Regions from separate parts of the Neopoerus faecalis genome, predicted to be linked through region 1. Evidence: predicted binding sites of a transcription regulator. Region 1 holds the regulator's gene; each other region holds the start of a gene.
The links. Region 1 encodes HrcA, which represses chaperone genes, less so after heat shock. Its sites were predicted from a motif close to TGTTAGCACTCNNNNNNNNNGAGTGCTAACA; they were not measured.
Positions count from the first base shown of each region.

Region 2: PY311_RS11555 (Hsp20/alpha crystallin family protein) is a predicted target of HrcA. The motif match lies at 8,528-8,558, and genes of this name have one in related genera.
Region 3: PY311_RS07505 (co-chaperone GroES) is a predicted target of HrcA. The motif match lies at 7,166-7,196, and genes of this name have one in related genera.

Region 1 covers NZ_JARFXX010000002.1:177,517-187,496, reverse strand. Annotated here, with positions in the region: gene PY311_RS03230 (histidinol-phosphatase HisJ family protein) at 1-709, opposite strand, end outside; gene dnaJ (molecular chaperone DnaJ) at 718-1,860, opposite strand; gene dnaK (molecular chaperone DnaK) at 2,007-3,866, opposite strand; gene PY311_RS03215 (nucleotide exchange factor GrpE) at 3,943-4,530, opposite strand; gene hrcA (heat-inducible transcriptional repressor HrcA) at 4,527-5,579, opposite strand; gene PY311_RS03205 (folate family ECF transporter S component) at 5,767-6,336, opposite strand; THF riboswitch at 6,411-6,521, opposite strand; gene PY311_RS03200 (NAD(P)/FAD-dependent oxidoreductase) at 6,684-7,634, shown strand; gene PY311_RS03195 (XRE family transcriptional regulator) at 7,695-8,198, opposite strand; gene PY311_RS03190 (nucleoside deaminase) at 8,570-9,061, opposite strand; gene PY311_RS03185 (DUF2508 domain-containing protein) at 9,142-9,390, shown strand; gene PY311_RS03180 (pro-sigmaK processing inhibitor BofA family protein) at 9,381-9,644, shown strand; gene rplM (50S ribosomal protein L13) at 9,886-9,980, shown strand, end outside.
Region 2 covers NZ_JARFXX010000012.1:23,042-33,021, forward strand. Annotated here, with positions in the region: gene PY311_RS11515 (transketolase family protein) at 1-751, shown strand, start outside; gene rpiB (ribose 5-phosphate isomerase B) at 756-1,274, shown strand; gene PY311_RS11525 (DeoR/GlpR family DNA-binding transcription regulator) at 1,278-2,042, opposite strand; gene mtnK (S-methyl-5-thioribose kinase) at 2,158-3,372, shown strand; gene PY311_RS11535 (S-methyl-5-thioribose-1-phosphate isomerase) at 3,388-4,440, shown strand; gene PY311_RS11540 (2-hydroxyacid dehydrogenase) at 4,453-5,442, shown strand; gene PY311_RS11545 (FGGY-family carbohydrate kinase) at 5,446-6,888, shown strand; gene PY311_RS11550 (class II aldolase/adducin family protein) at 6,952-7,617, shown strand; gene PY311_RS11555 (Hsp20/alpha crystallin family protein) at 7,934-8,377, opposite strand; gene PY311_RS11560 (RNHCP domain-containing protein) at 8,732-9,157, opposite strand; gene PY311_RS11565 (M20 metallopeptidase family protein) at 9,306-9,980, opposite strand, start outside.
Region 3 covers NZ_JARFXX010000005.1:67,966-77,945, reverse strand. Annotated here, with positions in the region: gene PY311_RS07545 (TatD family hydrolase) at 1-163, shown strand, start outside; RNA gene ffs (signal recognition particle sRNA large type) at 200-427, shown strand; gene dnaX (DNA polymerase III subunit gamma/tau) at 465-2,243, shown strand; gene PY311_RS07530 (YbaB/EbfC family nucleoid-associated protein) at 2,267-2,629, shown strand; gene PY311_RS07525 (DUF4127 family protein) at 2,707-4,491, shown strand; gene PY311_RS07520 (GNAT family N-acetyltransferase) at 4,551-5,018, opposite strand; gene PY311_RS07515 (NfeD family protein) at 5,011-5,454, opposite strand; gene PY311_RS07510 (THUMP domain-containing class I SAM-dependent RNA methyltransferase) at 5,852-6,961, shown strand; gene PY311_RS07505 (co-chaperone GroES) at 7,242-7,526, shown strand; gene groL (chaperonin GroEL) at 7,694-9,322, shown strand; gene PY311_RS07495 (class I SAM-dependent methyltransferase) at 9,871-9,980, shown strand, end outside.

The sequences.
Region 1 (9,980 bases):
CGTGGGCGGGGGTATGGGCGTCCGTTCCCAGCGTGATGAGCTCGCCGCCCAATTCCCGGTACAGCCGCAGCCACTTGGCGTCCGGCAGCGGCGTATTGCCCCGGTTGACGTTCAGCTCGATGCCTCGTCCGTTTTCGATGAGGGTCTTCAAAATCACGCGAATCTGCTCCTCGTATGGGTCAAACGAGGCGGAAAGGCCCCGCATTTCGTTGAAATACCGCAGCGGGAGCGTCAGGTGGCCCAGCACGTTGAAGCCGCCTTGCTTAGCCAATGCCAGCGCCTCGTTTAGATAATCCTCTATCGCCGCCTGTGCCTGTGCGGCATTTTCCGGCGTGAAGAAATAGAGGTCCTCCCCATGGAAGCGCTCCGATAGGAGATGCACGGAGCCGATGACAAAATCGAAGTCCGGCGCGTCAGCCAGCAGCGTCTTCACATGGGCGGGGTCCCATTCGGCGTCCCCCAGCTCCATGCCGAGGCGCAGTTGAATCCGGTCTCCCAGCGCCGCCTGCGCCGCGGCGAAATCCTCCGTCAAGGCGGACCAGTCATAGGGCGGGTGCCGCTCCTCGGAGCCCCACACCAGCGGCTCCACATGGTCGGTAAAGCAAATTTCATCCATGCCCGCGTCCAGCGCCGCCTGTGCCATTTCCGTCATGGTGGCGCTTCCGTCCGGGGAAAAGCGGGTGTGCGTATGGTAATCAGCCAGATACATTTGGGGCCTCACTTCTTGAATTTACGGAAGAACTTGCGGCGTTCCTCGTAATTATTGTCTCCCACGCTTTCAGCGAACTTCTTCAGTGCATCTTTCTGCTCCCGGTTCAGGTTCCGGGGGGTCTCAATGTAAACGGTGACGTACTGGTCGCCCCGGCCCCGTCCGTTGAGTTCCGGGATGCCCTTACCCTTCAGGCGGAACGTGGTGCCGGACTGGGTGCCCTCGGGCAGTTCGTATTTTACTTTACCGTCAATGGTGGGAATTTCCAGCTCTGCGCCGAGGCATGCCTGCGCGAAGGTGATGGGCGCCTCACAAAGAACGCTGGTGCCCTCCCGGCGGAACAGCTCGTGGGGCCGCACGGTGATGGTGATGAGCAGATCGCCGGAGGGACCGCCGTTCTTTCCGGCATGGCCCTGTCCCCGGATGGAGATGGTCTGGCCATTGTCGATACCGGCGGGAATCTTGGCCTGAATGGTGCGGCGCTTACGCTCAAGACCACTGCCCCGGCAGGCGGTGCAGGGGGTCTTGATGATACGGCCCTTGCCGCCGCAGCGGCCGCAGGGGGAGGTGGTTGCGAACACACCCATAGGCGTCTGCCGCCGCACCTGCACCTGACCGGAACCATGGCAGTCCGGGCAAACCTCAGGAGAAGTTCCGTCCGCACAGCCAGAGCCGTGGCAGGAGGCGCAGGTCTCGTAGCGGTCCACGCTGACCTCCTTCTCGCAGCCGAAGGCGGCCTCCTCAAAGCTGATAGTCAGGGCCAGACGAATGCTCTCGCCCCGCTGGGGGGCATTGGGGTTCCGGCGCTGGGCGGCGCCGAAGCCGCCGCCGAAGAAGCTGCCGAAAATATCGCCCAGATCGCCGAAGTCGAAGCCGCCGGCATCGTAGGCCCCGCCGCCGGCGCCCGCGCCGTAATTGGGGTCTACGCCCGCAAAGCCGTACTGGTCATAGCGGGCCTTCTTATTGGCGTCGGAGAGCACCTCGTAGGCCTCGTTGACCTCCTTGAACTTCTCCTCCGCCTCCTTGTTGTCCGGGTTCAGGTCCGGGTGATACTTCCGGGCCATTTTCTTATATGCTCTTTTGATCTCATCCTCGGACGCGCCCTTGTTGACGCCGAGGACCTCGTAATAATCACGTTTTTCTGCTGCCATATTCTTGCTCCTCTCAGGAATCCACTTGAACATCAGGAATCGGGAGCTGGAGCGACCGCTCCCGATTCCTCATGCTCAGGTTTTCCGCTAAAACGGTCCCAATGGGGCGGGGAATGCTCCCCGTCCCATCGGTTCCGCGGTTTGAATTACTGTTTGTTGTTCTGATCGTCATCCACAACCTTGTAGTCGGCGTCATAGTACTGGCCGCCCTGTGCGTTTCCACCGGCCTGCTGGCCGCCCATGTCGGGGCCGGGCTGTGCGCCGCCCTGGGGATTGGCCTGCTGATAGAGCTTTTCACTGACAGCGTAGAACGCCTGCGTCAGCTCATCGGTGGCGGCCTTGATGGCGGCGGTGTCCGTGCCCTTCAGGGTCTCCTTCAGCTTATCGATGCCGGACTGGACCTTGGTCTTGTCATCGGCGGGAATCTTGTCGCCCATCTCGCTGAGCGTCTTTTCAGACTGGTATACCATCTGGTCGGCCTGATTGCGAATCTCGACGTCCTCCTTCATCTTCTTATCCTGAGCGGCGTATTCCTCGGCCTCCTTCACGGCCTTTTCAATATCGTCCTTGCTCATGTTGGAGGAGGAGGTGATGGTGATGTGCTGCTCCTTACCGGTGCCGAGGTCCTTAGCGGAGACGTTGACGATGCCATTGGCGTCGATATCGAACGTCACCTCGATCTGAGGCACACCGCGGCGGGCCGGGGCGATTCCATCCAGATGGAAGCGCCCCAGAGACTTGTTGGCGGCAGCCATTTCACGCTCGCCCTGCAGGACGTTGACCTCAACGGAGGTCTGGTTATCCGCAGCAGTGGAGAAGATCTGGCTCTTCTTCACAGGAATGGTGGTGTTGCGGTCAATGAGCTTGGTGCACACACCGCCCATGGTCTCAATGCCCAGAGACAGGGGGGTGACGTCCAGCAGCAGCAGGCCCTTGACATCGCCGGTGAGCACACCGCCCTGCAATGCGGCACCCATGGCCACGCACTCATCGGGGTTGATGCCCTTGAAGCCCTCCTTGCCGGTGAGCTTCTTCACCATGTCCTGCACGGCGGGGATACGGCTGGAGCCGCCCACCATCAGGACCTTGTGGATGTCGCTGCCGGTAAGGCCGGCATCGCCCATAGCCTGACGGACAGGGCCGGCAGTGGCCTCCACCAGATGTGCGGTCAGCTCGTTGAACTTGGCACGGGTCAGCGTCAGGTCAAGGTGCTTGGGGCCGGTGGCGTCCGCCGTGATATAGGGCAGGTTGATGTTGGTGGAGGTCACGCCGGAAAGCTCGATCTTGGCCTTCTCGGCAGCCTCCTTCAAGCGCTGCATGGCGACCTTATCGCTGGAGAGGTCCACACCATCGGTGCGCTGGAATTCGCTGACCATCCACTTCATGATGCACTCATCGAAGTCATCGCCGCCCAGGCGGTTGTTGCCGGCAGTGGCCAGAACCTCGATGACACCGTCATCAATATCCAGAATGGAGACATCAAACGTGCCGCCGCCAAGGTCATAGACCATGACCTTCTGGCTCTGCTCCTTATCCACACCGTAGGCAAGGGCGGCAGCGGTCGGCTCGTTGATGATACGCTTGACGTCAAGACCGGCGATCTTGCCGGCATCCTTCGTAGCCTGACGCTGAGCGTCCGTGAAGTAGGCGGGAACGGTGATGACCGCCTCGGAAACGGTCTGGCCCAGATACGCCTCGGCGTCGCTCTTGAGCTTCTGCAAAATCATGGCGCTGATCTCCTGCGGCGTGTAGGCCTTACCGTCGATATCCACCTTGTAGTCGCTGCCCATCTCACGCTTGATGGAAGAAATGGTGCGGTCAGGGTTGGTGATAGCCTGACGCTTTGCCACCTGGCCCACCATACGCTCACCGGTCTTGCTGAAAGCCACAACGGACGGGGTGGTGCGGTTGCCCTCCGCGTTGGGGATGACAACGGCCTCGCCGCCCTCCATCACGGCCACGCAGCTGTTAGTAGTACCTAAGTCAATACCAATTACCTTAGACATAATGAATTCCTCCAATTTATTTTCATTTATTTATAAGCAATCTATGTGTTCCGGCCTCCGCCGGGAAAGAGTCTATTCAGTTTGCCACCTGCACGATAGCGTGGCGCAGAACCTTGCCGTTCAGTTCAAAGCCCGCCTGAAACACCTGTGCTACCTCGTTTTCGCCCAGCGTCTCATCGTCGATGTGCATCACGGCGTTCATGGTCTCCGGGTCAAAGGTCTTGCCCTTGGCCTCGATCTCCTTGACGCCCTGCTTTTCCAGAAGCTCGCGGAACTGCTGGAAAATCATTTCCAGTCCCTTTTTATGGGGACTGTCCTCGCCGCCCTCCGCAGCGGCGGCCCGCTCCAGATTGTCATACACCGCAAGGAAGGCCTTGATGGTGTCGCCCTTGGCGTCCTGATAGATACCGTCCTTTTCCTTGGTGGTGCGCTTGCGGTAATTGTCATACTCGGCGCTCAGGCGGGTGAACTGGTCCTTCACAGATTCAAGCTGCTTGGCAGCCAGCTCCATTTTTTCCACCTGTTCCCGGGTAAAGGTAATGCCCTTTTCCTTTTTTTCTTTTTTCTTGGCCTTTTTTTCGGTCTCCTGTGTCTCCGGCGCCTGCTGCGCCGCCTCCGCCGTTTCCGGCGTCTCCTCTACGGGCTCTTTCGTTTCTTCGCTCATGTATCCGTATCCTCCTTCGGGGGTAATTCATGTGGTTCCTTTTTGCCGAACAGCCGCGTCAGCCCGTCGGCAAAGCCGGTGAGCCGGGCCGCTACCGTGGCATAATCCATTCTGGTGGGGCCGACCACGCCGATGAGGCCCCGCATATCGTCACCGATATCATAGCTGGCCACCACCACGCTGGTATCCTTCAGCGCGTCGCTGACGTTCTCCGGCCCGATGAGTATTTTCATGGGGCCCTCGTCTGGCACCGGCAGCTTTTCCTTGTCATCGGCAAGGAAGCTCATAAGCTGGTGGGCCTTGTCGGCGTCCCGGAACTCCGGGAGCTTTAAAAGCTGGTTCGTGCCGGCGGTGATGAACTCTCTCCGGTCGGCCTCCTCCAGCATTTCCACGGCGTAATTCACCGTCTGGCTCAGCAGCAGGAAAAGCTGGGGCGTGATGCCCTGTACCACCGCCATGAGCCGTTCATTCATCTCCTTGGTGGAGATGCCGGTAAAATGGCGGTTCAAAAGCTCCACCAGCGCGCTCATCTGGTCCCGGTCCACCTTTAGCTGCAAACGCAGAAGCTGGCTTTTGACCCGGTCGCCCATCATCATGACCACGATGCAGCTTTTTTCATCCACCGGCAGTAAATCGAACCGGCTTGCGGTGACGCTGCTCTTAACGGCAGTCGCCGCATAGGCGGGGTAGTTTACAAAGCTGCTGACAGCCTTGCCCGCCTGTGAGATGACCCGGTCCAGCTCCTCCATTTTCATCTGAAGGGACTGGTTGATCTTCTCCGTTTCGGCAACGGAGAGCCGCTGGCGCTCCATCAGCTCGTTGACATACAGCCGGTAGCCCTTCGGGGACGGAATGCGTCCCGCAGAGGTGTGGGGCTGCTCCAGATAGCCCATGTCGGAAAGGTCCGACAGCTCGTTGCGGATGGTGGCGGAGGACACGCTGCCCCCCATCTCCTGCGCGATGGCCTTGGAGCCCACCGGCTCGGCGGTGCGGATATAATCCTCAACCACCGCCTTCAATATCCGCTTTTTCCGGTCTGTCAGGTCCATGGAAAAGCACCTCAGCTTTGATTAGCACTCCTTATCCCTGAGTGCTAAATGCAGTCTACCACCGGTGCCGGGTAAAGTCAATGGGCCAAGGTAAACAATTTGTGAACAAACCACGGGGAAATTTTAAATTCCGCACCCGCGGCAAAAAACGCCCCTGCCGGGGAGGGCAGGGGCGCCGGAGCGTGTTTCAGTTTTCAATAAGCCCCGCCCTCGCCAGCACCGGCCGGAGGGCAGTGAACAGCGTCATCAGCAGAAGCGTCTGGAACGGCAGGCAGATCAGGTTTTTCACCGCGCTGCCGGCGGCGGTAACGTACCACGCCTTGCCGGAGAGAAGCGCCATCCACAGCGCGCCCAGCGTCACGTTTTCGATATTGGTCAGCAGCTTCGCAAAAAAAACTCTACGAACCGTAATTTTCGACTTGTAGAAAAACAGTGCGTATAGAAAAACGCCCAGCATGGTGGTCAGGGTATAGCCGGGGAAAAAGGGATAACCGCCGCCCCCGGTGAGGAAAAAGCTCAAAAGGTCCTCCGCGCAGGCAAAGACCAGTCCCAGCACCGGGCCGCAGACCCACGCGCAGACAGAGCGGGCCAGAAAGCCCCACGTGATGCGGGCGCCGCCCCAAAGGGGCACGGAGGGCAGCGCGGACAGAGCGATGCACAGCGCCATGCACAGCGCGGCAAACGTCAGCTTGCGGACGTCTCGCAGCTCACCGGCGGCGCTTTGCCAGTAAGCATGGGTCAGGGGATGCGTTTCCATAAAAAAATCCTCCTTCTGTCGGCAGCAACGCCGCACAGAGGAGGCCGGCAGCCCCGCTGCCGGTTCCGGAATGCGGCAGCGGGATGCGAAGTGCGCACTGCGGTAATTTCCTTTCGTCCGGCGGACAACTCCCCGTTCCGCCGGCACTGCGGCCCGTAGGCCGACACGCGCACTTCTACTCTGCCAAAAATCTACTCTTATTTTAACCGCCCATTCCTCAAAAAGCAACGTAAATTTTTCAAACGCCATATTTTTAAATGAGAGGGGCTTGATTTTTCACACAGGGACATGCTTTAATATGAAAAAAGAATCGGCGGCCCTGCCGCCGGAGAAACAAAGGAGCTTCCATGAACACGATTTATGATGTGATGATTTTGGGCGCGGGGCCTGCGGGCCTGACTGCCGCCCTGTATGCCGGGCGTTCCGGGCTGAACACGCTGCTCCTTGAGCAGGGGCAGGACGGTGGACAGATCGCCCTGACGGATGAAATTGAAAACTATCCCGGTCAGTTGGAGGGCGAGTCCGGCGCTGCCCTCATCGCCCGGATGTCCGCGCAGGCGGAGCGCTTCGGGGCTGTGCGGGCCCGGGATGTCATCCGCTCGGCAGAGCTGACCGGTACGGTCAAGACCCTGGCGGGACTTCAGAACACCTATCGGGCCCACGCGGTCATTCTGGCCTCCGGGGCCACACCCCGGCCCATCGGCTGCAAAAATGAGGAGCAGTACGTTGGGCGGGGCATTTCCTACTGCGCCACCTGTGACGCCGGATTTTTCCGGAACAAGGCCGTTTATGTGGCCGGCAGCAGCAGCATCGCCGTGGAGGAGGCGCTGTATCTCACCGGCTTTGCCCGGGAGGTGACGCTGCTGTGCGGACGGGAGCGTCTGTCGGCCCCCAAGGCATTGCAGGAGCGGGCATTTGCCCAGCCGAAGCTCCATATTCTCTGGAACACCGCTGTGGCGGAGGTAGGCGGCAGCGGCAGCGCCGTTTTAGACCGCATGGTGCTGAAAAATACGGAGAGCGGCGCGGAGACCGTAGTGCAGGCGGAGCGGCAGGACGGTTTCTTCGGTCTGTTCGGCTTTTTGGGCTTCCAGCCCAGCTCCCGGCTGTTTGCCGATGTGCTGGACACGGACGGAGGGTATCTTGTCACGGACGAGGAGATGCACACGAAGCTCCCCGGCGTATTTGCCGCCGGAGACATTCGGAAAAAGAGTCTCCGGCAGGTGGTGACCGCTGCCGCGGACGGTGCCATTGCCGCCGTGCAGGCAGAAAAATATCTGCGGAAAAGCGGCTTGATCTAATCTAAAAGAGCGCCCATGGAGCAAAGCTCCGTGGGCGCTCTTTTTGTCTGCGGTTCTTCCCTATAGGGCTTGGGAAAAGAGGCCGTGCTCCGTGCAGTACCACAGCAGCGTGGCGTTAGGGATGTGGGGCAGGCGGACCTCCAGCCCCCACTCCGGGTACAGCTTCTTTATTAGCACCGTATCCCCGGAGAGCAACGCCAGAAAGGATATATAGTGCTCCCGGCGCATTTCGTGACGGCCGGTGATGTACCACTCCCCATCGCTGAGCACGGCATCCAGCCGGTCCTCACCCTCCGCCTTCTGTACCGGCAGGGGTGACAGCCGCCGGCCGCAGCAGGTCAGCTCTACGCTCTCCGTGGACAGCAGCAGACTTCCGCAGTCCGGGCAGACGTAAAAGCGGGTCCTTTTCATATTTCCGTTGGTCATTTCATTTTCCTCCAAATCGCCCCGGAGGAGGGCTTTTGTATCCACCCCCAGCGCCTCCGATAAGGAAGGAAGCAGCGCGATATCCGGTGCGCGCCGGCGCAGGGTGCGGATGAGCCTGCCGGTTTTCATCTGATCCATGGGACCACCTCCCTTTCCCGCCTACTGCAGCATATCGGGTACCGCCGCGCAATGAACGCACCGTAGAGTTTGCGTTTAAAAGTGCCAAAAATACAGAAAGGCCGCCTCACGGCGGCTCCAAAATTTTTAAAATTTTAGAGCCGTTATTAAAATTGTGCAGGGAACCCCTGATGGGTTTCCCGCACACGCCCTTCCCTTCCGACCGCGCAGGCCATGCTTCTACCGAAGTCTCCTAAAATACGGAAAGGCCGCCTCACGGCGGCCTTCTCGCATATGATTGGGAAGATTGGATGAAAAGAAGTTTTGTCTCTTGCAAGTATTAAGATACCGAAGAATTATTAAGCAAACCAGCAGCAGTTGTTACAAAAGTATTAAATCAATTCAGGAGCACCGCTTTTTTCCTCGCCCTGCCGCTTTTGCCGCAGACCATTAAAGAAATCCGCCAGCACCGCCTGACACTCCTCCGCCAGAATCCCCCCCACCAGCGCGGGCCGGTTGGGGAACTGCTCCATGAAAAGGTTCGTCACACCGCCGCAGGCACCGAAGGCGCTGTCCCGCGCACCGTAGTAGACCCGGGCTATGCGGGCATTGAGAATGGCCCCGGCGCACATGGGGCACGGCTCCAGCGTGACATACAGCTCACAGCCCTCCAGCCGCCAGCTGCCCAGCGCGGCGTTGGCCTGTGCCATAGCCTCCAGCTCCGCATGGGAGCTGACCGCCTGCTTTTCCTCCCGGCGGTTCCGCCCTCGGCCGATAATGGCTCCGTCCCGGACGATGACGCACCCCACCGGTACCTCCCCCGCCGCTGCGGCCTCCCGGGCCAGCGTTAGTGCCTCCCACATATAAAATTCCTCTTTCGGCATGGTCATTTTTGTACGCTCCCGTATGAATATTGGCATATTTGTCCAAACTCTCCGTAACATGGATGTATGGAGGGATCGCAATGAAACAGTCCAGAAAATCCGCCCCTGCCCCGGAGCTGGCAGCCCTGCGCGCCGAGCTGAGAGACGCCCAGAGCGAGCTGGCGCTGGCCTACCGGCAGTTCGATCAGGCTACCGCCCCGGAGCTGGTGGAGGCCTGCATTTACCGCATCAGTGCCGCCAAGGCCCGCTGCGACTACTATCTCCGTGTCCTGAAGGCACAGGAGCCGGAGGCGGCGGGCAGCGTCAGAGGAGGCGCCCTATGGACCTGAACCAGAAGATCATTGCCGGTCTGCTGCTGGCCTTTTTTCTCATCACGCTGCTGCGGGTCCTCCGTGCGCCGCTGCGGCTGGCCCTCAGACTCCTCGGAAACACCGCCCTCGGCTTTGCGGCGCTCTGGTGCGTCCGCGCCACCGCCGCTCTCACCGGCATCACGCTGGGACTCAACACCTTCAACGCGCTGGTCATCGGCATTTTAGGACTGCCGGGCTTCGTCCTGCTGCTTTTGACGCAGTGGGTGCTGTAGAACTACATAGCTCCGTCTGCCGTGGAGGGCCTAAACGCCCCTCGCGGCATTTTTAAAAGTCGATTTTCAGAATTTGAGAGCTATCGTTAGAAAATCAGAGCTTTTAAGAGCTTTTCAAGATATAAATAAAAATCGTGTTGACACCGGCGGACATCCATGGTATAACTATCCTTGCTCCGATTTTAACCCGGAGCTCTTGATTTGTAAAGAAAATCAAATTTATATACGGAGGAAATGTTCCATGTCCACTTTTATGGCCAACAAGGCCAACATCGAGCGCAAGTGGTACATCCTGGACGCCGCCGGTAAGCCTCTTGGCAAGACCGCCGTCCGGGC
Region 2 (9,980 bases), on a different contig from region 1:
GGCGGCCTGCGGCAAAATCGTGTTTGTCAACTCCTTTGCCATGTTCACCGCCGGACGGGCCTTTGAGCAGATTCGCAACTCTCTTGCCTATCCGCACCTGAATGTCAAGGTCATCGGCACCCATGCCGGCGTCAGCGTCGGTAAGGACGGCGCCACCCACCAGTGCCTTGAGGATCTGGCGGCTATGCGCTCCATCCCCGGCATGGTGGTGCTCTCTCCCTGCGACGCCAATGAGACCCGGCTGATGACGAAGGCCATGGCGGCGTATGACGGTCCCTGCTTCATGCGCCTGGGCCGGCTGGACGTGGAGGAGTGCACGAACTTTGTCCCGGGCTACAGGTTTGAGTGGGGCAAGGCCACGGAGCTTTACGAGGGCACCGATGTGACCATCATCGCCACCGGCCTCATGGTGCAGGAGTCCCTGAAGGCCCGCGAACTGCTGGCACAGGAGGGCATCAGCGCCGCCGTGCTGGATATGCATACCATCAAGCCGCTGGACCGCGAGGCGGTCATCAAGGCAGCGGAGAAGACCGGCTGCATCGTCACGGCGGAGGAGGCCAACATTCTCGGCGGCCTTGGCGGCGCCGTGGCCGAGGTGGTCACGGAGACCTGCCCGGTGCCGGTGCTTCGCGTGGGTGTGAAGGACATTTTCGGCCGCAGCGGCGACCCTTACGCGCTGTTGGAGCGCTATGAGCTGACCGCGAAGGATGTTGCGGCCGCCGCGCGGCGGGCCGTGGCCATGAAGAAATAACGATATGCAGGATGTCATTTATGTTGCCTGCGACGATTCCGGCGCGGAGGCCAAGGGCTGGATCTTAGAGTATCTGGACGCCCACGGCTATGCGTGGCGGGATTGCGGCGGGGATGAGACCCCCTCCCGCTATCCCTATTACGCGGCAAAGGTGGCAGCGGCGGTCTCCCGGGGGGAGATTCGCCGCGGCATCCTCATCTGCGGCTCCGGCATCGGCATGAGCATCGCGGCCAACAAATTCCGGGGCGTCCGGGCCAGCGTGGTGACGGATGATTATTCCGCCCGCCTCACCCGGCGGCACAACGATTCCAATGTGCTGTGCCTCGGAGGCCGGATGGTGGGCCGGTGGATGCTGCTGCGGATCGTGGAGACATGGCTGACCACGGACTATGACGGAGGGCACCATCAGGGCTCACTGGACCTGCTGGCCGAAATGGAAGCGGCCATGCTGCCCGGAGCCGTGTGGTGCCCGGAGGAAATTCCGTATGAACCCTTTGAGTGGGACCCGAAGCAGGGCCTGTAACGCTCAGTAGACCAGCCGGATATTTTTGGACTGGCAGAAGGCGGCCCACTCCGCCGAGGGCTGGACGTCCGTGATGATGGCGTTCACCAGCTCCAGACCGTTGAAGCGGATGTTGGCGCTCTCATCGAATTTCGTGTGGTCCATGATGAGGAACCGCTGCCGGGCGTGCTTGAGCATGGCCTCGCGGACACGGGCCTCGTTGAGATAGTTGTCGGAAAGGCCCTCCGCCAGCGTGACCTTGGGGCTGCTGATAAAGGCGCAGTCGGCATAATACGTGCTGAGGATGTCCGTGGTGTGATAGCCCACAAAGGACAGCGTCCGGGTCCGCAGGCTCCCGCCGAGGCAGATGAGATTGATGTGGCTGTTGGGCTCCGTGCACAGGCTGCAGATCATCATGGAATTGGTCACGATGGTCAGGCTCAGCTTGCTGCCGAGCAGCTGCCGGGCCAGAGCAAGACACGTGGTGCTGGAATCGAGGAAGATCACGTCCCGGTCATGGATGAACTCCATGGCCTTCAGGGACATCTGGTTTTTCTCCTCCTGATAGAGCGTTCGGCGCAGGGGAGAGGCGTAGGTCTTGTCATATTTGTCCGAGAGATAGGCGCCGCCCCGGATGCGGTTGAGCTTGCCAACGGCTTCCAGTTCCCGCAGGTCCCGGCGCACCGTTTCCTCGCTGCACCCCAAAAGCTGACTGAGGGAGGGAATGTCCAGACTGCCCTTTTGCTTCAGCTCCGCCTCAATTTTGGCAAACCGTTCGATTTTCAGCATATCGCACCGCCTATGATTGAAATTATTTTGCACTTATCTGTGGATTATACAGCAATTTTGAACAAAACTCAACAAAAACGTTCAACCGAACAAGTTGACAGAAGGGAAGTACCTTATGTCTGATTACAGCAGCTTTTTTCTGATGAAACCGGAGGATGTGAAGCGGTACGCCGTGGAAGTGCTCCATTTTTTCCAGCCCGACGAGGAGACGGACTGCATTGAGATCGGCGATGGCAACATCAACTATGTCTTTCAGGTGCGTTCCTGCAAGGATGGCCGCTCCGTCATCGTCAAGCAGGCAGACAAGCTCCTGCGCTCCTCCGGCCGCCCGCTGGACCTCTACCGCAACAAGATCGAGGCGGAGACGCTGAAGCTGGAGTCCAGTCTGGCGCCGAACTTTATTCCGCAGGTCTATCATTATGACGAGACCATGGCGGCGCTGTCCATGGAGGACATCTCCGCCTATAAGAATCTCCGCAAGGAGCTGGCGGCGGACCGGGTCTATGACCACCTGAGCGAGAATCTCGCTACGTTCCTGGCAGAATCCATGCTGCCTACCACGGACCTTGTCATGGACCGGCAGGAGAAGAAAAAGCAGGTCAAGTTCTTCACGAATCCGGAGCTGTGCGACATCACGGAGGATCTGGTGCTGACGGAGCCTTACTGCGCCGAGCCCATGAACCCCCGGAACAAGAACATCGTGACGCCGGGGAACGAGGAATTTGTCCGGGAGTTCCTCTATGAGGACGAGGCCCTCCACGCCGAGGTGGCTGCGCTCCGCAACGGCTTTATGAATAACGCCCAGGCGCTGATTCACGGCGATCTGCACTCCGGCTCTATTTTCGCCAACGAGCAGGGCATCAAAATTATCGATCCGGAATTTGCATTTTACGGCCCGATGGGGTATGATATCGGCAATGTCATCGGCAACCTGTTCTTTGCGTGGGCCAACAAGTTCTATACCGGCGGCAGCGCGGAGACACAGGCGGCGCTGGAGCGGACGATTCGTGAGACCTGTGACAAAACGGCGGAGAAGCTGGGCGAGCAGTACGATAAGCTGGTGCAGTTCCCGCTCTACAAGGCCCCCGCCTTCCGCAAGGCGTATTTAGACAGCGTTATGGCGGACTCCTACGGCTATGCCGGTACGGAGATCATCCGCCGGACGGTGGGCGATTCCAAGGTGATGGAGGTCACGTCCGTGGCGGAGCCGGAGCGCCGGATTCCCATGGAGCGGGCCCTCATCAAGCTGGGTATCTATCTCATCAAGGAGCGGGCCAGCGGCCTCACCGGTACAGCCGTGACAGAGATGTTCCGCATGATTCTGGCATAAAAAGGAGAGCTTTCAATGGTAAGAATGGATGAAAATATGCCGTTCCTGCTGCAATATGAAAATGTGGCATGGTACGATAACGGCAAGGTCCGCATTTTAGACCGGCGGGTCTATCCCACGGAGGTCCGCTTCGTGGAGTGCACCACCTATCAGGAGGTGGTGAAGGCCATCGCGGATATGGTGACCCAGAGCGCGGGCCCCTACACCGCTGTTGGCATGGGTATGGCGCTGGCCGCGTGGCAGGTCCGGGACAAGGGCGCCGCGGAGCAGAACGCCTTTTTGAAGCAGGCGGCTTACGATCTGGCCCACGCACGGCCCACTACCGCCAACCGCTACGGTCAGATCACCTACCGCTGCGCCGAGGTGGCGCAGGCGGCGCTGGAGGCCGGGAAGGACCCCATCGAGGCCATTGTGGAGAACACGGTGGAGTCCCTGAACCGCCGGTATTCCACCATGCAGATCGTGGGCGACCATCTGGCGGAGCTCATTCCGCAGGGCGGCACGATTTTGACCCAGTGCTTCGGCGAGACCATCATCGGCACGGTGATTCGGGCGGCCCGCCGGCAGAACAAGGATTTCCGCGTGTTCTGCGCGGAGACCCGGCCCTATCTTCAGGGCGCGCGGCTGACCAGCAGCTGCTTTGCCCAGATGGGCTTTGATACCACGGTCATTACGGACAACATGGTGGCGTATTCCATGGAGCGGGAGCACATTGACGTATTCACCTCTGCGGCGGACTCCATCGCCCGGGACGGTCACATTGCCAACAAGATCGGCACGTTCCAGATCGCCATTCTGGCCAAGTATTTCGGCGTGCCCTACTATGTCACCGGCATTCCCGATCAGGACAAGCACAGCAAGGACGATATTGTGATTGAGATGCGCGACCCCGCGCAGGTCCTCAGCTACCGGGGCATTCCCAATACGCTGCCGGAGGTCAAGGCCATTTATCCGTCCTTTGATGTGGTGCCGCCCCATCTCATCTCCGGTGTTGTCACGGATAAGGGCGTGTATGTGCCCTATCTGCTGGACCACTATTTCGACTCCGATGTGAAGAAATTCTATTAAGGAGGGGCTGCTATGAAGGTTTATGTGCGCGCGCCCTATGAGGAAGCCTGCCTTGCCGAGCTGAAGGAGCTGTTTGACGAGGTGGTCTACGAGCCCTGGACCACCACGGGCCAGCGCTATTATGAGGACGAGATGCTGGAGCATCTGCTGGCGGTGCAGCCGGACGCCCTCATCACGGAGCTGGACCGGGTGACGGAAAAGGTGCTGGCCGGTTATGACCGGCTGAAGTTCATCGGCGACTGCCGGGGCACCCCCGCCAATTTGCAGGTGGATGCCTGCACGAAGGCCGGTGTTCCCATTCTCTGCACCCCCGGCCGCAACACGCAGGCCGTGGCGGAGATGGTGGTGGGGCTGATTCTCACCATGTACCGCAAGACCATCCCCGCAATTCAGTGGGTACAGGACGGAAAATGGGTGCAGGGCACCACGCCGTATTACCTCTGGATGGGTCATGAGCTTCAGGGCAAAAAGGTGGGCTTTGTGGGCTTCGGCGCCATCAGCCATGCCGTTGCAAAGATTTTAGATGGGTTTGAGTGCGATATTTCCTTCTATGACCCGTTCCTGCCCGGCGATCAGGGCCATTACCGCAAAAAGAGCCTTGAGGAGATTTTCAGCGAGAGCGACATCGTGACGCTGCACCTGCCGGTGACGGACTCCACCCGGGGCATGATCACCGAGCCGCTGCTGCGCTCCATGAAAAAGACCGCGCTGTTCGTCAATGCCGCCCGCTCCGCCATTGTGGACTATACCGCCTTGGAGAAGGTGCTGCGGGAGGAGGCCATTGCCGGCGCCATCATTGATGTGCTGGATACCGAGCCGCCCACGGAAGCCGACCTTGCTATCGGCAAGTGCCCCAATGTGCTGCTGACGCCCCACATCTGCGGCGCGACCTATGAGGTGACGGATCACCAGTCCCGCATCCTCAACGAGCGCATCAAAAAGTGGCTCCGCGGCGAGGACATGGAGAAAATCGTTTATAACCGGGACGTTTTGAAGAAGTAGCCGATGAAGCATTATCTGATGGTGGACTTAGGCACCGGCAACAGCCGCGTGGCATTGGTGGATTCCGACGGCGGGATTCTGGGCCTGCGGACGTATACCAATGTCTATCACCGGGACAGTGCCTATGAGGACGGACAGTATTTTCTCCCGGAGGACTGGGCGGCGCTGCTGCTGCAGGGCTGCCGGGAGCTGTGCCGGGAGCACCCGGACGTTCAGGTGAACGCCGTTTCCGCGGCCGGTGCGCGGCAGAGCTTCGTGCTGCTGGATGGAAACGGCCGGGCGTTTCTGGGCCTGCCGAACATCGACAACCGGGGCCGGGCCTACATGGCGCAGGTGCCGGAGCATGACGAGATCTACCGCCTCTCCGGCAAATGGGCCACGGAGGATTTCGGCGCCGCCAAGCTGCTGGGACTGCGGATGCAGCACCCGGAGCAGTATGAGGCGGTGGAGAGCGTTCTGAGCCTCAGCGAGTGGATCGCCTGGATCTTCACCGGGCGGAAAGTCATGGAGTACACGCAGGCTTGTGAGAGCCAGCTCTATGACATCGGCCAGCGGAGCTGGTCCCAGACGCTTTGCAGCTTTTACGGTCTGCGCCCGGAGTTTTTGCCGCCGCTTCAGGCGGCGGGCACGGCGGTGGGTCCCATTCTCGATACCTATCGCCGGGAGCTGGGCATGGCCAAGGACGCCGTGTTTGTGCTGGGCGGCGCGGATACGCAGATCGCCCTGCTGCAAACGGGCATCCGCCCCGGCGGCATCGCCGTGGTCTCCGGCACCACCTCGCCGGTGGTGGCGGAACTGGAGCAGCTTTTCTATGACCCGGCCCAGCGCGTCTGGACGGACGCGGGACTGGGGGCGGAGAGCTATCAGGTGGAGATGAACCCCGGTGTCACGGGCCTGAATTATCAGCGGGTGAAGGACCGGCTCTGCGCCGATATTCCCTACGAGCGGCTGGAGGAAATTTACCGGGAGAAGACCTCGTTTGCCTGTACGGCGTCATTTTCTTCGCTGCTGTTCTATCAGCGGCGCTCTCTGCGCCGGGGCGGCTTCTTCATGCGCGCCCCGCTGGACGCCGAGGCGGACCGCACGGACCTTGCGTGGGCCGTGCTGGCGGACATCGCCTGCTCCACCCATGAGCAGCTTCAGCACCTCGTTGAGCTGACAGGGAACGAGGGCGGCCCCATTTTGGGCTGCGGCGGGGGCTTCCAGTCCGAGGCGCTCTGCCAGATGCTATCGGACCTTTCCGGGCGGGAGCTGCGGCTGCGCGCCGGCTTCCGGCAGGCCACTGTACAGGGACTTGTGACCCTCTGCAACGATTACTTGGGCGAGGTGCCCGCAAAGCGGGACAGCGCCCTGAAGACCTATCACCCCCGGACGGGACAGCTGATTCACCAGTATGCCCCGGCCTGGCGGGAGGCGCGGGACCGCGCCAATGACATCAAGGCTTGACGAAAATTTTAATTCCGCCGCAGGGCGGGTACAAAAAGTGAACGATTTTGGGAGGAATTTGCTATGCTGATGCAGGAAGAAAGAGAACTGGTCGTTGAATACGGCAAAAAGATGAGCGCGGCCCGCCTGAGCACGGGCACCAGCGGCAATATCAGTATTTACAATGCGGAAAAGGGCCTCGTGGCGCTGAGCCCCTCCGGTATGGATTATTTTTCCACCACGCCTGAGGACGTTGTGATTTTGGACTTGGACGCCAAGGTGGTGGACGGTAAGCGGAAGCCCTCCAGCGAGTGGGCGCTGCACACCACGTTCTATAAGCATAAGCCCCACGCCCGGGCTGTGGTCCACACCCATTCCGTGTACTGCACCACGCTGGCCGTTCTGGGCGAGCCCATCCGTGCGGTGCACTATGTCATCGGCGACGCCGGTGCTGCAGAGGTCCCCTGCGCCCCCTATCAGCTGTTCGGCACCGAGGCGCTGGCCGAGGCCGCTATGAAGGTCTGCGGCAAGAGTGATGGTGTTCTGCTGGGCAACCACGGCCTTGTCTGCTGCGGCAAGGACATCAAGAGCGCTTACGGCCTTGCCTGTAATCTGGAGTTCATCGCGGAGCTTCAGTGCCGCGCCATGAGCATCGGCAAGCCCAACGTGCTGACGGAGGAGCAGATGGCTGAGGTCATGGTGAAGTTCCAGTCCTACGGCCAGCCCGGCGAGAAGAAGACCGGCTATTAAGCGCCTGCCGTTTCAAGGAGAATCAGATAAAAAGGGCGGTACGTACCATTGGTACGCACCGCCCTCAGCGTGTCGAAAAAGTCTTTTCGCCCCGCTGAGCCAGTTTTCAGAATTTTATAAAAATTCTGAAAACTAAGGATTTCAATGGCGCAGGACACCCTTCTTGGGTTTCCCGCGCACACCCTTCCTTACCGTCGCGGAGAATTCACTACTTTATCGACAGTCTCAAGGGCGGTGCGTACCATTAGTACGCACCGCCCTTTTGTGTCCCATGAAAAAGCCCCGCTCCGGCTTATGCCGGGGCAGGGCTTGGCATTTACTGGATGCTCACCGAGGTGCTCTTGACCTCGGGCTTCCGGGTTTCCTTGGGAACGGAGATCTGAAGGATGCCGCTTTCAAACTTGGCGCTGATCTCGTCAGGCTCCACATCCCAGCCCACGTAGAAGCTCCGGCTGCAGGCACCGGCATAGCGCTCCTGACGGATGTACTTGCCCTTCTTGTCCTCGGCGTCCTTGTCCAGCCCCTTGGCGGCGCTGATGGTCAGATAACCGTCCTTCAGGTCGATGCTGACCTCGTCCTTCTTGAAGCCCGGCAGGTCGATGTCCAGCTCGTAGCTGGTATCGGTCTCCCGGATATCGGTCTTCATCAGGTTCTTGGCGTGCTTACCGTAAAGGGCGTCCCGGGTCTGGGGCACCATCATGCCAAAGGGATCAGAGAAGAAATCATCAAACATATTTTCACCAAAAATGCTGGGCAGCATAAGTCATTCCTCCATTCTTTTATTTCTGCGGCAATGGAAATCACTTCATCGTCCGCAGCCTTCTGTTGCCTACATGAACAAACGGTTTTGGAGCTCTCCGGGGGGACCTTTTTGCTCCCCCTCTCAAGTTCGCCTTTATTATAGCACCATTTTTAGCACTGTCAATAGGAGAGTGCTAATGTTCACAAAAGAAGTATTGTTTGTTCATAAAATATGCGATTTTTCGGAGGAATCACCTGTTTGCATCAGCAGGAGCGGCAAAACGGGGCAGAGGACTGCGGATAAAAGAAAGAAAAAGCAGAGCGGAGCCGCTGAAAGCGGCTCCGCTCAAAGTGATTTTACAAGAAACGATGCTTACCGCATACTGCCCTCCCCGCCCATGAGGGCGGTGAGTTCCTCAATGCGCTCCAGCGGGAAGGGCGGACGGCACAGGGGCCGCAGGGCGATGCTCATGAGCTTCATGGGGTTGTCATCTGCCGCTACGCGGTTGGAGCTGAAAGCTCCGCAGCGCCTGCAGCGGTGGATAATGGCCCACTCGCCATTGTTCCGCACCCAGACTGCCACCGGCTCCATGATGCCGCCGCAGTCGGCGGCCCGGTCTCCCGGCTCTATGTCCACATGGAGGCTGGAAAGGCAGTTGGGGCAGTGGTTACGGTGCTGGCTCCCGGTGTTCTCCGGCGTGCAGAGGCGTCCGCAGACTTTGCAGGTAAATGAATCGGTGCAGGGATGGGTCTTATAATAGCCCTTTTCAAAGGCTTTCCGTTTGTTTTCACGGTTCATGATATTCCTCCTGAATCGGTATGCTCCGAGCTTCGGGAGGAGCGGCGTGTGTTGGATTTGCCGGACCTCCCGGTCAGGCCACACGATCCAGTGATAAAGATAACTGTTTCAAAAAGCTCTCCTTAAAGTTTTATTTGATTTGGGGTGTTTACTTCAGGAAATGCAGCGCGTTCTGGACATGGCAGGCCGTGCCCACAGGCAGGGCGTTCAGATCCATTTTGAAATACGGATTGTGCAGGGGCTTATCGTCCTCACCCGTGCCGATGCCCAGCCAGAACAGCACGCCCGGCACGTGCTGGGTGAAGCAGCCGAAGTCCTCGGAGCCCATAAAGGGCTTGTTGGTGAGAATCACATTCCCCTCGCCGACAATGTTCTCCAGCGTGCGGCTCACCTCCAGCGCCATGGCCTCATCGTTGATGGTGGCGTCATAGCCGAGGGTCTGGGTACACACCGCCGTGCAGCGGTTGGCCTTGGCAATGCCCTCGGCCAGCTCCGGGATGCGCTGGCGCAGCAGGGCGCGGACATCGTTGTTGAACGTGCGGAAACCGCCGACAATGTGGGCGCGCTCCGGCACCACGTTCCACACGGAGCCGGGGAGCTCCACCTGCCCGATGGAGATGACGCAGTTTTCCATGGAGCTGACCTCCCGGGTGGGGAGCATGTGGATGGCGGTAATAAGCTCCGCCATGGCGGGCACCGGGTCTACGGCGTTTTCCGGCATGGCGCCGTGGCCGCCCTTACCGGTGAGCATGATGTCATACACATCGCTGGAGGCGGTGGCCTCATGCCGGGCGATCTGGATCTTTCCGGCAGGGACGGCGGG
Region 3 (9,980 bases), on a different contig from region 1:
CGACTCCCCCTATATGGCGCCGGTGCCGGTGCGCGGCAAGCGGAATGACAGTCGGAACCTAAGCTACGTGCTGGAAACGCTGGCGGCGTGGAAGGGCATGACGCCGGAGGCGCTGACCGCTATCACTTGGGAAAACGGCCGGCGGCTGTTCCGTATTCCGTAAAAAGTCGGTCAGGCAGCCCTGAACGCAGAAAAAAGAGCACTCCTACGGGAAATTTGAAATTTCCAGTTGATAATTTTTACGGAATATCGTATAATAGCTTTCGCAATTCATCCTCCGCTTGCAGACGCGGAGCCGGTCTCGCGCAATGGAGCCCCGTGAACCATGTCAGGCGGGGAACCGAGCAGCATTAAGCGGGATGTTCCATGTGCCGCGAGGACGCCGGTTCCGTGTCTGCAAACGGAGGATGCTTTTATGCGGTCATGCCGCATGATGGCAGACTGTTTTTCAGGAGGTGTGTTCCATGTATCAGGCGCTGTACCGCAAATGGCGGCCCAAGGTGTTCTCCGACGTTATCGGACAGGAGCACATCACCGAGACGCTGAAAAAGCAGGTGGCGGAGGGCCGCACCTCCCACGCCTATCTCTTTACCGGCACCCGGGGCACCGGCAAGACTACCTGCGCCAAAATTCTGGCCAAGGCGGTGAACTGCGAGCACCCGGTAAACGGTGACCCCTGCTGTCAGTGTCCCAGCTGTCTGGGGCTGGAAAACGGCAGCTTTCTGGACGTTTTGGAGCTGGACGCCGCCTCCAACAACGGCGTGGATCAGGTCCGCGCTCTGCGGGACGAGGCCATTTACGCCCCGGCCAACGTGAAAAAGCGGGTATACATCGTGGACGAGGTGCATATGCTCTCCACCGCCGCCTTCAACGCCCTGCTGAAGATTTTGGAGGAGCCCCCGGCCCACCTGATGTTCATTCTGGCCACCACGGAGCTGCACAAGGTCCCGGCCACCATTCTCTCCCGCTGCCAGCGGTATGCCTTCAAGCGCATCCTGCCGGCGGACATTGCCAAGCGGCTGACATACGTGGCGGGACAGGAGCACATCGACCTGACACCGGACGGCGCGGAGCTTTTGAGCCGGTTGGCGGACGGCGCTCTGCGGGACGGACTGAGCCTTTTGGACCAGTGCGCCGCAGCGGGCGGCACGGTAGACAGCCGCGCCGTTTTGGAGGTGCTGGGCCTTGCGGGCAATTTGCAGACCGCAAAACTCATGGAGCACATTTTAAAACGCGACGCCCAAGGCGCGCTGCTGCTTTTAAATGACCTGTATGCCGGGGGCAAGGATGTCGGCGCGGTGCTGGGGGAGCTTTCCACCCTGACCCGCGACCTGCTGCTGCGATGCACTGCCCCGGAGGGGGGCGCGGCGCTGCTCTCCGGCGGCTTTGACAGCGCCACGCTGGACAGGCTTTCCGGAAACGTCCCCTCCAACCGCTTTTTGTATTTAGCCTCCACGCTGCAAAGAGCGCTGGCAGACCTATATTACAGCGCCGACCGGCGCACAGATGCGGAGCTGTGCCTGCTGCGGCTGTGCGATGAAAGCCTGTGCGGCGACCTTACCGCGCTGGAAAGCCGCATCACCCGGTTGGAGACCACCGTGGAGCGAGGCGCTGTGATTTCCGCCGCCGTGAATGAAAACACTCGCGCCGCCAAAACAGCGGAGCCCTCCCGACCCGCTGGCGGCAGTGCAGCGGCAGCGCCGCAGACGAAGAAACCGACGCAAACGGAGGACGCTCCCCCGTGGGACGAACCGCCGCTGCCGGAGGAGCCGCCCATGCGGGAGGAGCCCGGCGAACGGGTCTTCGACATTCCCCCGGATGCCGCCTCCGTGCGGTCAACTCCCCCTACCCCCCATCCGGCGCGGACAGCGGCTCCCGCCTCCGTTCCAACGGAGGCAAAAAAGCCGCCTGCCGGCTCCACCGCTGTCAGCGGAAGCTGGTGGCGCGCCCTGTCCGAGAGCTGCAAGGGGCAGCTTCCCCCCATGTACCGGGCGTTTCTGGATTTGTGCGGCGGCACGCTGGAGGGCGACCAGATCACGGTCTATGCCCCGGATGAAATCACGCTGAGCCGGTTGGACAACGATCGGGTGCGGGGCGTTTTGTCCGCCGAGGCGGAGAAGGTCTCCGGCCAGCCGGTGCGGCTGCTGCTCCGGGTGGGCGAGGCCCCGTCGGCATCCCCAGAGGAAAATCTGAAAAGTCTGCTGGAATTTGGCAGCCAATTTGACAATATTCAGATCAAATAATCAGGAAAAAGGAGAAATTTACCATGGGTTACAGTGCACGCCGTGGTTTTACCAACGGCAAAATTTCCGGAGCCGCCCGTCAGGCGGAGCTGCAGCAGAAGATCGCGGATATGCAGGAGAAAATGACCGAGGCGCAGAACGCCGTTGAGGCGCAGGAGTTTTCCGCCAGCGTCGGTGGCGGCGTTGTGGAGGCCAAGGTCAACGGCAAGAAGGAGGTCATCTCTATCCACATCAAGCCCGAGGCCGTGGACCCCGAGGATGTGGAGATGCTGCAGGATCTGGTGGTCTCCGCTGTCAACGAGGCGCTGCGTCAGGCCGGTGAGGCCATGGACAAAAGCATGGACGGTATCACCGGCGGACTGGACCTGAGCAAGTTCGGTCTGTAAAAAATTGCACGGAATAAGCGGAGCCCTCCGGCTCCGCTTATTTTTCAATCCGCTTACTTTCAAATCGGGAGGTTTTTATGAACAAGCGTATCCCAGCGGCGGCGCTGGCGCTGTGCCTGCTCACCGGCTGCGGCGCCCGGGCGCCCTTGGAGCTGCCGGAGGCCGAAGCGGACAGCACCGCCGTTGCCTATGTTCCGCTGGATGACCGGCCGGACAATGTGGGCCGGGTGGTGTATCTTGCGGAAAGCCTCGGCTACACTTTAAATATGCCGGAGGAATGGACATACAAAACGCTGCTGGACGGGCAGAGTGAGGACTACTGCGCGGAAAACGGTCTGGACCCCATGCCGCAGAGCTTTCCCCACGGCTCCCCCTCCGCGCTCTATGACTGGGTTTTGGAGCAGGAGGCGGCGGGGTGCGACCGCTACATTCTCTCCATGGACCAAATGCTCTACGGCGGGCTGGTGGCCTCCCGCGTGGCCGGGACCACCGCGGAGCGAAACGGCATGGACTGGCCCCTGACGGAGTTGATAGACGGACTTTTAGGCGCGCTGGCCGCCGACCCCGGCAATGAGGTATGGCTGCTGGACAGCGTAATGCGCCTTGCCCCCACCGTGGGCTACGCAGGCGGGACACTGGAATACTACAACGCCATGCGGACCATGGGCGCGGCACCCCGGAAAACCCTCACCGGCGACGAGCTGACACTGGAGAACATCCGGCACACTTACAATACGGACGCCGATGGAGACAATCTGCTGCATTTTGAGGGGGAAAATGCTGATGCGCTGTATGATGGTGCCCTTCGTTACATGGAGCACCGGCTCGATAAGCTGACCCTCAGCGCCGCGCTGCTGGAAAAGGTGCAAAGTCTTGGCAGCGGCCAGTTCCATGTGCTCATCGGCATTGACGATTCCTCCTCCGAGGACTGCATTCAGAAAAACGAAATCGCCTATCTCCAAACCCGGCTGCGGGAGGGGGATGTGATTCTCTCCGGCGTGGACGATCTGGCCTTCAAGGCGGTGACAAAGCTGTACCTTTCCGAGACGGAGGATACCCGGGTCTATCCCCATGTGTTCGTGTCCTACTTTGGCGGCACGGAGAATCAGCCCGCCTGTGAATATGACTATAAGCCCCTGACGGAAATCGTAGATGAGCACATCGACTATTTCGGCATGAAGCGCGTCCCCTCGGCAGAGCAGGCAGAGGTGCAGATTTTGGTGCTGACCCAGCCGGCGGACGAAGGAAAACAGCAAACGTACTATGACGAGCTCATCCGCACACTGAACGCCTGCGAGGAAAAAGGGCAGCTTGTCATTCTCATCGATGCTGGGAATGGCCGGTACGGTACGGCGTTCCATGATGCGCTGGTAAAAAAGGCGGCGCTGGGCGGGCTTTTGAGCTATGCGGGCTTTCTGGACATGGCCATCGTCACCGGCACGGCGCTGAGCCACGGCGCGGCGCGGTACGCCCACCTGGTGCTGGGACAGACCTCGCAGAGCGAGGAGGCCGCGTTCCAAAAGGCGCTGGCGGACAGCATTATAAAGGACTTCTGCTATAAAAACGTGGTACGGGAGGACATTCTATCCTACGTGCGGAATGAGCTGGGAGGCGACCCCAACAATTTCTGCAATCCGGAGCTGGACCGCAGCGCCATCACCGCCCGACTGGAGGCCGGGATGGAGCAGGCCGCCGCGCCGGTGCTGAAAAACTTGGAGCGGAGCCGAATGTGTATCCGGCTGACGGACGGAGCGGCCGAGACCGCCCGGTGGGGCACGGTCAGTCTTTCCGGCTATCGCTTTCCATGGTACCGTGCCTTTGAGATAGACATGGACATCAGCCTTGGTCCCCTGACTCAATAAAGCTGAGAACAGAAAGGCCGTGCCCCGCATTCAGCGGGGCACGGCCTTTTGTAATTTGTTTACGGGCAGTCAGAGGGCAGACGCATATACAGCAGCGGATAGGGGCCGCCCTCCTCGTCCCGCTCCGTCCGGCGGTAGGTTCGGAAGCCAAAGTGGGCGTAAAAGTCCACGGCCTGCGGGTTCTGCTCGTTCACCGTGACCTCCCGAACGCCGTACTGCTCAATGCCGCAGCGGAGCAGCCGCCCGCCACGACCGCAGCCTCGGGCTTCCGGTGCAAGGAACAGCATTTCCAGCCGCCCGTTCTCCACGCCCATGAAGCCCACCGGCTCCCCCGCCTGATTTTCCGCCGCGACAAGCTGCGCGACGCCGCCGACGGCCTGCGGAACGTAAGCGCGAATCCGCAGAATCTCCGGCTCGGAGAGAAAATGGTGCGTGGCCCGGACGGAATGCTCCCACACGGCGGTCAGCGCCTCGATCAGCCGTGGCGTTCGCTCCTTAACAGCCGCCAGACGGATTTTCTTATCCACGGTGCGTCTCCGCACGGACAGGCGTTACATAGAGCTTCACACCCTCTATTCGCTCCACGGTCACTTCTGTGCCGATGGGAATGGTCGCGCCGCTGCTGCTGCGGGCTGTCCACATTTTCCCCTTTACATATACGGCGCCGGTACCGGCGGCGTCGTCGATGTCCTCCGTCACCCGGGCAGAGGCGCCGATGGTCTGGTCCAGATTGGTGGGCTGAACATGGCCCGCCATTTTCTTCACCAGCGGCCGGGTCAGGGCCAAAATCACGGCGGACACCGCAAGAAACAGTAGTATCTGAAGCCACAGCGCCCCGCCCAGCAGGGACACCAGCAGCGCGGCCACCGCGCCGCCCACAAACCATACGGACACCAGCGCCGCCGTGGCGGCCTCGATCAGCCCAAACACAACAGCCGCACCCAGCCAGAGCCAATTCATCATCAAACAGCACCTCCTGTTTTCAATTCTGCTGCTATCGTAGCACAATTCCGCGCAAAAAGCTATTTTCATTTGTGTTACAATCTGTTATGATACCATCAGTTGATAAGGGCAAACACAGTTTTTCGGAACTGAAACAACATCCAGCTTCGTTTTCCTCATTGCCGGGCAGCGGCCCGGCTGCTTCGTCAGCCTCGCTGAGCCGCCGTTTCCGATCCCGAAAAACTCCGAAGGACTTTCCAGCGAGCAAAAATGGGCGCTGATGCGGAAGCGGACGAAGGCTTGCTGGTGCAAGCCAAGGACAATGACAAAATCAGCGGCTATTTAGGCCGCTGGAAAGCATATTTGCCCTTATCAATTGATGGTAGAGTGTAAAAATGTTTGAAAGGAGACACGGGCTATGACATTGACGGTCCCTTGTCTATTTGGTTTGGAGAGTCTGGTGGCGGAGGAAATGCGCCGTTTGGAGCTGAAGAACGTCCGGGCGGAAAACGGCCGGGTGCACTGCGACGGTACCATGGCGGACATTGCGCGGCTGAACATCAATCTGCGCTGCGGCGCACGGGTGCTGATGGAGCTGGGCTCCTTCCCCGTTCGGGATTTTGAGGCGCTGTTTCAGGGTGTTTACGCGCTGCCGTGGGAGGATTATATCCCCCGGGACGGGGAATTTCCTGTAAAGGGCTATTCCTTGAACTCCCAGCTCCACTCTGTTCCCGCCTGTCAGGCCATTGTCAAAAAGGCCTCCGCTAAGCGGTTAGGTGAGAAATACGGTCTGGAGACCCTGCCGGAGTCCGGCAGCCGGTATCAAATTCAATTTGCCATTATCAAGGATGTGGCGACGCTGTATCTGGACACCTCCGGTGAGGGGCTTTACAAGCGTGGCTACCGGGCGCGGAACATGGGCGCCCCCCTGCGGGAGACGCTGGCGGCGGCGCTGGTGACGCTTTCCCGCTACCGGGGCCAAGACCCGTTCTGCGACCCCTTCTGCGGCAGCGGCACCATTCCCATTGAGGCGGCGCTCATCGCCAAGAACCGGGCGCCGGGACTGGACCGCAGCTTCGCCGCTCAGAAGTGGAAAAACATGGACTCCAAGCTGTGGCTGGAGGCCGGGGACGAGGCCATGGACAAGGAATTCCACGGCCATTATGACATCTGGGGCGGTGACATTGACCCCGCCGCCGTGGATTTGGCGCGGCACAACGCGGAGCTGGCCGGTGTGGATGACTGCATCCGCTTTGAGGTGGCGGACGCCGGAAAATTCCACCGGGACAGCGAGTACGGCCAGTTGGTCACCAACCCTCCCTACGGCGAGCGGCTGCTGGAAAAGAAGGAGGCCGAGGACCTGTATCGAATGTTCGGCGCGGCCCTCCGGGACCTGCCCCCCAAGTGGCGGGTGCTGGTGCTCAGCTCCCATACGGAGTTTGAGCGGTGCTTCGGAAAGCAGGCGGACAAAAAGCGCAAGCTCTACAACGGCATGATCAAATGTGACGTATTTATGTACGGAAGGTGATTCTGATTATGCCGATGCGGCACATTCATCGGAAATTTTTAAATACAAAAGATAATTTTATTGTCGAATATTACATTTTGTATCTGAATTTTCACAGAATTTGCCGAAATGGCGGTACATGAGCGGAACCATAGCGGCGAAAACTTCATAAGTTATTTACAAATTCCCCCTTTACAAACCGGGGCAAGTGTACTATGATAACAGCGTTAGCACTCGAGAGAGTTGAGTGCTAACGCTGAATTTGTTTTATCTTATGAAAATATATAAGGAGGAATCCCAAATGAAACTCACCCCGTTATCTGATCGCGTGATTTTGAAAATGGTAGAGACTGAGGAGACCACCAAGGGCGGCATCATCCTCACCGGCTCCGCCAAGGAGAAGCCCTCTGTGGCAGAGGTCATTTCCGTGGGCCCCGGCGGCATGGTGGACGGCAAGGAGGTCACCATGACCGTGAAGCCCGGCGATAAGGTCATCACCAGCCAGTATGCCGGTACGAAGGTCACGCTGGAGGACGTTGAGTACGTGGTCGTCCGTCAGGGCGATATTCTGGCAATCGTGGAGTAACTTAAAGAGGGGATTTCATCCCCCTTTAAATTCCCCCCACCAGTTTGAGAACTGGTGAACGCCGCCCCCGGCGGCTGAGTCAATGTATTTTCGCCACGCGTATGTCACGGCGAAAATGATGAAAATGCACACTACACTTTACTTCTAAATTTGGGAGGTTTTCAATTATGTCTAAGCTCATTATGCGCGGCGATGAAGCCCGCAAGGCTCTGCAGGCCGGCGTTGACGCTCTGGCCGATACTGTTAAGATCACCCTGGGCCCCAAGGGCCGCAACGTGGTTCTGGATAAGAAGTACGGCGCTCCCCTCATCACCAATGACGGTGTGAGCATCGCCAAGGAGGTCGAGCTGCCCGATCCCTTTGAGAACATGGGCGCACAGCTGGTGAAGGAGGTCTCCACCAAGACCAACGATGTTGCCGGTGACGGCACCACCACCGCCACCCTGCTGGCTCAGGCCATGATCCACGAAGGCCTGAAGAACCTGGCTGCCGGCGCCAACCCCATCGTGGTAAAGAAGGGCATGGCCAAGGCTGTTGAGGCCGCTGTGGCTGAGGTCAAGAAGCAGGCCAAGAAGGTGGACGGTTCCAATGACATCGCCCGCGTCGGCGCCGTTTCCAGCGGTGACGAGGAGATCGGCAAGCTCATTGCCGACGCCATGGAGAAGGTTTCCGCCGATGGCGTCATCACCATTGAGGAGTCCAAGACCGCCGAGACCTATAGCGAGGTTGTGGAGGGCATGCAGTTCGACCGCGGTTATATCACCCCCTACATGGTCACCGATACCGAGAAGATGGAGGCTGTCATTGACGACGCCTACATTCTCATCACCGATAAGAAGATCTCCGTTATCTCCGACATCCTGCCCATTCTGGAGCAGCTGGTCCAGTCCGGCAAGAAGCTGGTCATCATCGCCGAGGATGTTGAGGGCGAGGCTCTGAACACTCTGATCGTCAACCGTCTGCGCGGCACACTGAATGTTGTGTGCGTCAAGGCCCCCGGCTTCGGCGACCGCCGCAAGGAGATGCTGCAGGATATCGCAATCCTCACCGGCGGCACTGTTGTCAGCGAGGAGGTTGGTCTGGAGCTGAAGAACACTACGCTGGATATGCTGGGCCGTGCCCGTCAGGTAAAGGTCACCAAGGAGAACACCACCATTGTGGACGGTGCCGGTGACGCTACCGCCATCAAGGACCGTGTGGGCCAGATTCGCAACCAGATCGCTGTCACCACCAGTGATTATGATAAGGAGAAGCTGCAGGAGCGTCTTGCCAAGCTGGCTGGCGGCGTGGCTGTTATCAAGGTCGGCGCTGCTACCGAGACCGAGATGAAGGAGAAAAAGCTCCGCATTGAGGACGCTCTGAACGCTACCCGCGCCGCCGTTGAGGAAGGCGTTGTGGCTGGTGGCGGTACCATCTTTGTGAACGTCATCCCCGCCGTGGAAGCTTTGCTGAACACCGTTGAGGGCGACGAGAAGACCGGCGTCCAGATCATCGCCAAGGCTCTGGAGGCTCCTATCCGTCAGATCGCGGCCAACGCCGGTCTGGATGGCTCCGTGATTCTGGAGAAGGTCCGTGCCTCCGGCAAGAACGGCTACGGCTTCGACGCTTACAAGGAGGAGTATTGCGACATGGTTGCTGCCGGTATCATCGACCCGGCCAAGGTGACCCGCTCCGCTCTGGAGAATGCCGCATCTGTCTCCGCTATGGTGCTGACCACCGAGTCTCTGGTGGCTGATAAGCCCGAGCCCCCTGCTCCCGCTCCCGCCGCTGACCCCAGCATGGGCGGCATGTACTAAGCCGTCCCCGCAAAGCCTTGAAATCAAAGGATTTTTCGCTGGCAATCTGATAAACTTACCACAAATTTACGACAATTGCCAACGAAAAAGCGCCGAGATATGTATGAAGCTACCGTCTGCATTTTGCAGGCGGTAGCTTTTTTCTTGCAAAAACACTCCTATAATCCAAATTACTCAACTCGTTGCTGCGCGGAGCTGCTCACTCCCCATCTTGCAAAAGCAGAAAAGCATGATACAATGTGGCCGAACGGGTTCCATTGGTCATGTTTGATTGGGACAAATCGGCGCGTTGTACCGAAAAGTGTCGAAAATACTGAGGCACGGAACCGTTAAGTGATTATTGGAATAAAAGTCCGCAGAAGTGCGGATTTTTCAAAGGGTTGTAGTTAGTTTACTCTAACCGCAAGGCTGTGTACACATCAGTTAGATTTCTCTAACTGATGTGGTGTCAGCTATGAAAGAACGAAATCTTCCGCATCGGAAGCCGCTGCGGAGAATCACGGCCGATTCCGTCGGGCCGCGTGAAATCTAAAAACTGGAGGTGTGCTGTGTCATTTTTTGAAAATACCCGCAAGCCCGCGGGGCTTGGCGGGCAGCTCATGGTCACCATGATGAATATTGGCCACGGTTCCATTGCAAGGTGGGGGCTTCAATTTCT